Regions from separate parts of the Flavobacterium sp. GNP002 genome, predicted to be linked through region 2. Evidence: riboswitches for the same ligand, from Rfam matches in the RefSeq annotation. Region 2 holds a riboswitch; the other holds the start of a gene.
The links. Region 2 has a riboswitch for S-adenosylmethionine ahead of ACXX80_RS07440 (homocysteine S-methyltransferase family protein). Riboswitches for the same ligand answer to the same signal wherever they lie in the genome.

Region 1 (4,652 bases), 1.3 Mb from region 2:
TAAAATAAAATAATATGTACAAAGAGTTAAAAAATTTCAAAGTTACCAATCAGTTTTCATTTACTACAGAAGATAGTTTAGCAGAAGTTTGCAACGCATCAGAAGGTTCTGGAGTGTTTTTAGTGTATTCAATAGGTGATGAAAAAGAGCTAATTATGGTTGGTTCTACTGGAACTGTTCAAAATAATGGAACTTTGAAAATTAAAAATGGTGGTTTGAAAGATAAAATTGTTGAAGGACACCAATTTGCAAAAACAGGAAGAAAATATTCTTGGCCAGCACAAATGAAAATTGAAGATATCAGCACACTTGAAGTGGTTTGGTATGAAACATTTAATGATAAAACTAAAGTGATTCCAACATTCGTAGAAGGGCAAGTTTTACAAAACTTCCTTGACGAAAATGGAAGGTTGCCAAAATGGAATGTAGCTTTCTAAGTTCATTTTACTTAAAAATTAAAAGTCCCCAAATTTACATTTGGGGACTTTTTTGTTATTTAAAAGGAGTTGACCATTTTGAATCTACATAGACATTTGTTCCAGTTAACGTTTTTAGAAAGGCGATTAAAGCATCTACTTCTGTATCAGTTAAATTTAATTGTTGACCAAAACCATTTGGCCTCAACCTAGGATCGAGATTTGTATTTCCTGGAGCTAGGTTAATTGAACCATAATGGCCAAGAACATTTTGAAGCGTATTCAAATTAGCGGTATGCATAAAAGCACCATTGGTACTGCCATCTGCTTTTACTAAGTCTCTAAGTGAGGGTGATTTAGTATTTGTAATGTCAATTCCATTTCCGTTTAGTATTCCTATTACGCCATTATTTCTACTGTTAGGATCAATACTAAATTCTGGTGGTTGATGACAACCTGCACAACCAACCCCGCCAGCCGTTCTATTTCCTGTTGCGTCAAATACTGGTGGTGTTAAAAATAAGTTTTTACCCTGGTTTTCTTGTATAGTAAAATTTGGAAACTGCTGGTTATCATTCGCAACGAGTGCTCTGCCAACATCATATTTAGCATCGAATGATTGAATACTTCTTACAAATTGTGATAATGCCAGTTGAATTTTGTTTTCAGTTATATCGTCTGAGCCATAAGTAAACTTGAATAATTCTTTGTAATACCCAATATTTTGTAGTTTCGTAATTAATGAGGTAAAGTTACCATCACCTAGTGTACCACTAAATCCCATTTCAATATGATCTTGAATGGGTTGGGTGGTTTGATTTTCTAAAGTTGTTGTTCTTTCATCCCAAAAGAATTTATTTTCATTTGAAAATCTAGTATTTATTAATCGCATGGAGTGCCTGCTAGTGGTTCCATTTATGCCTGTGCTGGCCACGGCAACATCTCCAAAAGCATTTGCTTGTATGTGGCAAGAGGAGCAGGAGATGGTATTTTTTGATGATAAATTTTTATCATAAAACAAAACGCGGCCTAAAGTGGCGCCTTTATCTGTAATGGTATTCCCCGCAGTATTATCTTTAGTAATATAGGCAGGAATGGCTTGACTAGCATAATTATCAAGTTTGTTTATGTTTATTTTACCAGTAAATGTAGCTGTAACATTTGGATACGGATCAATAGCTAAATAATCACTAGAGTCGTCATTTTTACTACAGCTTGAAGCTAAAATTAAACAGAAAAATAATAAAATTTTGTTGCTCATAGTTATTTTATAAATGTTAATACCTTAGGAATTATACTTTTTATTTGGATATTTATTAGACTATGTTAATCAAAAATAGTTTAATTTGTAATAATATTTAATTTAACGACTCTTTTTTTTTAAGCAAATTGTTGATTTTACTACAAAGTTCCTGTTGCTAATTATTGTAAGTTATTTTAATTTTTTGAGTGTTTGTTTGAATATATCGTAAAATATTAATTACTTTTGCACCCGTTATCACGAATCCTGCAATAGGATAGCAACCTGCAACAACAAGCAAGGTGCTAAAACGATAAGCCAAATCCTTTGGAAAAAATGTTGTTTACATTCCCATATTTAGCTTTGTTTTTCGTCATAATTTTTAATTTAAAATTATTTTTATGACTTTATTTTCTAAAGAAAAAGGGAATGCCTTTGCTTTAATTCCTTTATTTGTTTTTATTTTTACTTTTTTGGGAGCGGGAATTATTTTGAATGATTTTTATGCTTTCCCATCTCCAGTAGCTGTTTTAGTTGGTATAATCGCCGCTTTTTTATTATTCAAATCCTCAACTGAGGATAAAGTTGAAACGTTAATCGCAGGTTGTGGCGAAAGTAAAATCATGACCATGTGTTTAATTTACTTGCTAGCTGGAGCGTTCGCAGTGGTAAGTAAAGCGATGGGCGGAGTTGACGCAGTTGTGAATCTTGGGATAAATACTATCGACGTTGCCTATTTTCCGTTAGGGATTTTCTTGATTGCTTCTTTTTTATCAACTGCTACAGGAACTTCAGTAGGTGCAATTGTAGCGATTGGTCCAATAGCTGTCGCATTAGCTGATAAAAGTGGTGCTTCATTACCGCTTATATCTGGCGCTTTATTAGGTGGTTCTATGCTTGGTGACAATCTTTCCATGATTTCTGATACTACTATTGCAGCAACGCAATCATTAGGATGTGATCTAAAAGACAAATTCAAAATTAACTTGTTCATTGCCTTTCCTGCTGCAGTTTTTACAATTCTGGTTTTCTTTTATCTTGGTTTAAACTCGGATATCGTGACCGTTGCCATTGCAAAAAGCGATTTTTCCTGGATTGCAATTGTACCTTACATTTTAGTAATCGTATTGGCAGTCGTGGGTGTTAATGTATTTTCAACATTGCTTATTGGTACATTATTAGCTGGTATTATTGGATACTTTAGTGGTTCGTTTACGTTGATGGAATTCACACAAAAGATATATGAAGGCTTTACTAGTATGACTGATATTTTCTTATTGTCAATGCTAACTGGAGGTTTAGCAGCTATGGTAGATAAAGCGGGTGGAATAACGTATTTATTAGTTCAAATTAGAAAAAGAATTAAAAGTAAAAAATCGGCTCAAGCGGGAATTGGCGCTATAGTAGGTTTTGCTAATTTAGCTATAGCGAATAATACGGTTTCTATTGTAATTACCGGACCGATTGCTAAAGAAATTAATGATGAGTACGAATTAAATCCTAAAAAAACGGCTGCAATTCTGGATATTTTTTCGTGTATAATTCAAGGGATTTTACCTTATGGCGCTCAAGTATTGCTTATATTGAGCTACGCTAACGGGAAATTAGATTTCTTTGACTTAATTAGTAATGCTTGGTATCATCTATTTCTACTAGTTTTTACATTAGTGGCTATTTACAGTTCGTTTTGGGATAAATGGACAAAGCGATTCTTTAATATTTAAGAACTGAATTTTGACTGTTATTGCTTTTGAATTTTTTTTAAAAAGGGAATTATTATATATTTGACGAGTGTAAGATAGCCCTGATAGTAGTGAAAATCCTTTTATGTAAGCGATAGCGGTCATAAAAGATTGAAACGGATAGCAGGAATAGCTCCAAATAAAATTTAAACTAATTTTTGAATATGAAATTACTAGAAGGAAAAGTTGCCATAATTACTGGTGCGAGTCGTGGAATTGGAAAAGGAATTGCGGAAGTTTTTGCAAAACACGGTGCAAATGTTGCCTTTACATATAGTTCATCTGTAGAATCTGCTTTGGCATTGGAAAACGAATTGAACGCTCTTGGAATTAAAGCCAAAGGATACCAATCGAATGCAGCCGATTTTAATGAAGCGCAAACTCTTGTAGACGCGGTTATAGCTGAATTTGGAACGGTTGATATTCTAATAAACAATGCCGGAATTACTAAAGACAACCTTTTGATGCGTATGTCTGAAGGCGATTTTGATCAAGTAATTGATGTTAACTTGAAATCGGTTTTTAATATGACCAAAGCCATTCAACGTACTTTCTTAAAACAACGTTCAGGTTCAATTATCAATATGAGTTCAGTTGTAGGAGTAAAAGGAAATGCTGGACAAACGAATTATGCAGCTTCTAAAGCGGGAGTTATTGGTTTTTCTAAATCTGTAGCATTGGAATTAGGATCACGTAATATTCGTTGTAATGTAATTGCTCCAGGATTTATAGAAACAGAAATGACGGCTAAATTAAACGAGGATGTTGTAAAAGGATGGAGAGACGGAATTCCGTTGAAACGTGGCGGAACGACTGAAGATGTTGCTAATGCGTGTCTTTTCTTCGCTTCCGATATGAGCGCTTATGTAACTGGACAGGTTATGAATGTTTGTGGGGGAATGCTTACTTAAAATTTAATTAAAAGATTGTAAAATTCAAAGATTTAAAGATTTTTGATCTACATAATTAATTTTTTAATCATTAAATCTTTCAATCTTTTAATAAAGAATAAATGACAACAAACACGATACTATTATTACTTCTTTCATTACTAATAGCTGGCGGATTGTCGTTTTTTCAATATATATACAAAGCCAAAAACAAATCGAAAGTCGGTTGGTTTTTGGCTTTTATGCGTTTTTTATCCATTTTTGGAATTTTATTGCTATTGATTAATCCAATAGTAACAAAAAATACGCTTGAAACGATAAAAACGCCTTTGCCCATTGTTGTTGATAATTCGAGTTCTATCTC
Region 2 (4,652 bases):
TTGTCCCGAAAAAGATTTCTGATTTGCAACATTGCTGATACACCGCCATTATGTGATTATTATTTGGGCGGAATTGTAACTAAAGGAAATGTTAAAATCGCTATTTCAACTAACGGAAAATCACCAACAACTGCCAAAAGATTACGGGAGTTTTTTGAAGAAATCATTCCGGACGATATCAATAAAATGGTCGAAAACCTGAATGAATATCGCAAAACGCTGAAAGGAAATTTCGAAGAAAAAGTTCAAAAGATGAATGAAATTACCGAGTCGTTGAAGAATAAAGAGCCAAGAGAATAGAATAAAGAGCAAAGAATTCGACTGATATTTATCATTTAAAATAGTAAAAATCAATCGTTAATTTGCAGTAAAATAGTTTAGCACAATTACATTATATAAAGAATAAAAAAATGGTTAAAACAGACATACTTATAATAGGAGCCGGACCAACAGGTTTATTTGCAGTTTTTGAAGCAGGATTGTTAAAACTGAAATGTCATATTTTAGATGCTTTGCCACAAGCAGGTGGACAATTATCTGAATTATACCCAAAAAAACCTATTTATGATATCCCGGGATTTCCGGAAGTATTAGCAGGAGATTTAGTAGATAATCTAATGGAACAAATCAAGCAATTCGAACCAGGTTTTACACTCGGAGAACGTGCTGAAACAATTGAAAAACAAGAAGACGGAAGTTTTATTGTGACTTCAAATAAAGGGAAAAGATTTCATGCGCCAGTAATTGCTATTGCTGGAGGATTAGGAAGTTTTGAACCAAGAAAACCATTAATCGAAGACATTGAATTTTACGAAGACAAAGGAATTAAATACTTTATTAAAAACCCGGAAAAATTCAGAGACAAAAGAGTAGTGATTGCCGGAGGAGGAGATTCTGCTTTGGACTGGAGTATTTTCTTGTCGAATGTTGCTTCTGAGGTAACTTTGATTCACCGTAGAAACGAATTTAGAGGCGCTTTAGACTCTGTAGAAAAAGTACAGGAATTGAAGAACTCAGGAAAAATAAAAATGATTACACCGGCAGAAGTAGTTGGTTTAAACGGTGCCGAGCATTTAGAATCAATTGATATTGAAGAAAATGGAGCGCACAGAACTATTGCTACGGATTATTTTATTCCGCTTTTTGGATTAACACCAAAATTAGGTCCTATTGGAGACTGGGGATTAGACATTGAAAAAAATGCCATCAAAGTAAATAATGCTTTGGATTACCAAACGAACATTCCAGGAATTTTTGCCATTGGTGACGTAAATACCTATCCAGGGAAACTAAAATTAATTCTTTGTGGATTCCACGAAGCCACATTAATGTGTCAGGCAGCCTACCAAATCATCAATCCAGGTAAGAAATATGTATTGAAATATACTACAGTTTCAGGTGTTGACGGATTTGACGGAACTCGTAAAGAAGCTCCAAAAGCCGTGGTGAAAGCCATAGTTTAACAACTTAGTACAAACTAGTTAAAAAATATAGCGCTAATACTTGCAAGTATTAGCGCTATGTCTTTACTTTGCACTGTTCATATATTTATTGAAAGTTATCACGAAAGGCGGAGGGAAAGACCCAATGAAACCTTAGCAACCCTTTATCTTTAAAGAAGGTGCTACATTCTACTTTATGCTGAACCAGTTTCAGTATCTAAGATAGATAACACACGAATACTCACTTAGTATTTCTCAAACCTTTTCTTGACAACATATCGATATTTAGCCTACTGAATTAATTTCAGTATCAGGAGCGAACAATTGGCGTTTTTTTGCCAATACCGTTCCCGCTTTCCGTTGCAATCTTTTACTTTTTTAACAAAAAAAGTAAAAGGATTTTCACTGTAATCGGGGCTAAAGAGCTTAAATAGTGAACTTTTGTAATTATTAATCAAAAGTGTGAATCCGATACTTATCGAGATTTACAAGAAATAAAAAGAAATGTCAAGTATTCAAGAAGCCATTAAAAAAAACATACTCATACTCGATGGAGCTATGGGAACCATGTTGCAACGCTACAATTTTTCTGAAGAAGATTTTCGAGGAGAACGTTTCAAAGATTTTCCGCATTCCTTAAAAGGGAATAACGATTTATTGTCACTAACGCAACCACAAGCTATCAAAGCAGTTCACGCAGCTTATTTTGAAGCAGGAGCTGATATTGTAGAAACCAATACGTTCTCAGGAACGACTATCGGAATGGCAGATTACCATCTTGAAGATTTGGTGTATGAACTCAACTACGAATCGGCACGAATTGCCCGTGAAGTAGCCGATGAATTCACAGCCAAAAATCCAGACAAACCTCGTTTTGTAGCCGGGTCAATAGGACCAACAAACAGAACGGCAAGCATGTCACCAGATGTAAATGATCCGGGATACAGAGCCGTAACTTTCGATGATTTGCGCATTGCTTACAAACAACAAGTTGAAGCTTTGATTGACGGAGGAAGTGATTTGTTGTTAGTAGAAACTATTTTCGACACGTTAAATGCTAAAGCAGCACTTTTTGCTATTGAAGAAGTAAAAGACGAACGCAATATTGATATTCCAATCATGGTTTCAGGAACCATTACGGATGCTTCAGGAAGAACACTTTCAGGGCAAACCGTAGAAGCTTTTTTAGTTTCGGTTTCTCACATTCCATTGCTAAGTGTTGGTTTCAATTGTGCCTTGGGAGCTGATTTGTTGAAGCCTTATTTGCAAACTTTATCACAAAACACTTCGTTCAATGTGTCGGCGCATCCTAATGCAGGATTGCCAAATGCTTTTGGAGAGTACGATGAAACACCAGAGCAAATGCAAGCTTTCATCAAAGAATATTTAGACGATAATTTAGTCAATATCATAGGTGGTTGTTGCGGAACAACGCCAGAACATATCAAGTTGATTGCTGATATTGCGAAGGATTATAAACCAAGAGTATCAACAGCAACGATGTAAACGTAAAGATGCGCTTTACCGCGTCTGAATTATAGCCACGAATTCATTGTAATTATTGGGTTTGAGGCACAAAAAAATAAAAAATGGCACAAGCAGAAACTAGAAAAAACCTTGTATTATCGGGATTAGAGCCTTTAATCATTACGCCGGAAAGCGTTTTTGTGAATATTGGTGAACGAACGAATGTTACAGGTTCTAGAAAATTCCTTCGATTAATCAAGGAAGAAAAATACGAAGAAGCACTCAGTATTGCTAAAGAGCAAGTAGAAGGTGGCGCACAAATCATCGATATTAATATGGATGAAGGAATGCTGGATGGTGAATATGCCATGACAAAATTCCTGAATTTAATTGCTGCCGAACCAGATATTTCCAGAGTGCCAATCATGATTGACAGCTCGAAATGGGATATTATAGAAGCAGGATTAAAAGTAGTTCAAGGAAAGAGTGTCGTAAACTCTATTTCTTTAAAGGAAGGAGAAGAACAATTTATTCATCACGCTAAATTGATTAAGCGTTATGGAGCTGCGGCTATTATTATGGCTTTTGATGAGGTAGGTCAAGCTGACAATTACGAACGCCGAATAGAAATTTGCCAGCGTTCGTATGATATTTTGGTAAACAAAGTTGGTTTTCCTCCGCAAGACATCATTTTCGATTTAAATATATTCCCAGTGGCAACTGGAATGGAAGAACACCGCTTGAACGCATTGGATTTCTTTAGAGGAACCAAATGGGTTCGAGAAAATTTGCCTCATGCACACATTAGTGGTGGAGTAAGTAATGTTTCGTTTTCGTTTAGAGGAAATGATACCGTTCGGGAAGCGATGCACTCCGTTTTCTTGTACCACGCTATTCAAAACGGAATGACGATGGGAATAGTAAATCCTGAGATGCTTTCTATTTACGACGAAATTCCAAAGGATTTATTAGAACACGTTGAGGATGTAATCCTAAACCGTCGTGATGATGCAACCGAAAGATTATTGGATTTTGCAGAGAATGTAAAAGGAGATGTAAAGAATAATGAAAAAGCAGTTCAAGAATGGCGTTCGGGAACCGTTCAAGAACGAATTACCCACTCACTTGTAAAAGGGGTCGATGCCTTTATAGAACTAGATGTTGAAGAAGCACGATTGGCAGCTACAAAACCTATTGAAGTTATCGAAATTAACTTGATGACAGGAATGAATGTTGTAGGTGATTTGTTTGGTTCCGGTAAAATGTTTTTGCCACAAGTAGTGAAATCAGCGCGGGTAATGAAAAAAGCGGTGGCCTATTTGTTGCCTTACATTGAAGCTAGCAAACAAGCGGGTGACAAAAAAGGAAATGGAAAAATCCTGATGGCAACTGTAAAAGGCGATGTACACGATATTGGTAAAAATATTGTTAGCGTGGTGCTGGCCTGTAATAATTATGAGATAGTAGATTTGGGCGTAATGGTACCACCTGAAAAAATTATTGCAGCTGCTATTGAGCACAACGTAGATATTATTGGATTAAGCGGATTAATCACGCCATCACTTGATGAAATGGTTTATCTCGCCAAAGAATTAGATAAACGAGGGCTGAAAATCCCAGTAATGATTGGTGGAGCAACGACTTCTAGAGCACATACTGCGGTGAAAATTGCACCTCAATATAGAGAAACAGTAATACACGTAAACGATGCTTCGAGAGCCGTGACGGTGGCTGGAAGTTTAT

Region 1: another riboswitch for S-adenosylmethionine. It lies ahead of ACXX80_RS12925 (Na+/H+ antiporter NhaC family protein); the one in region 2 lies ahead of ACXX80_RS07440 (homocysteine S-methyltransferase family protein).

The regions. Positions count from the first base shown of each region.
Region 1 covers NZ_JBTGUW010000001.1:2,981,243-2,985,894, reverse strand. The annotation lists gene ACXX80_RS12935 (hypothetical protein) at 15-437, shown strand; gene ACXX80_RS12930 (cytochrome-c peroxidase) at 493-1,677, opposite strand; SAM-I-IV-variant riboswitch at 1,907-2,003, shown strand; gene ACXX80_RS12925 (Na+/H+ antiporter NhaC family protein) at 2,058-3,380, shown strand; gene fabG (3-oxoacyl-[acyl-carrier-protein] reductase) at 3,563-4,309, shown strand; gene ACXX80_RS12915 (hypothetical protein) at 4,411-4,652, shown strand, end outside.
Region 2 covers NZ_JBTGUW010000001.1:1,707,041-1,711,692, forward strand. The annotation lists gene ACXX80_RS07430 (precorrin-2 dehydrogenase/sirohydrochlorin ferrochelatase family protein) at 1-300, shown strand, start outside; gene ACXX80_RS07435 (NAD(P)/FAD-dependent oxidoreductase) at 411-1,463, shown strand; SAM riboswitch class I at 1,556-1,675, shown strand; gene ACXX80_RS07440 (homocysteine S-methyltransferase family protein) at 1,947-2,948, shown strand; gene metH (methionine synthase) at 3,032-4,652, shown strand, end outside.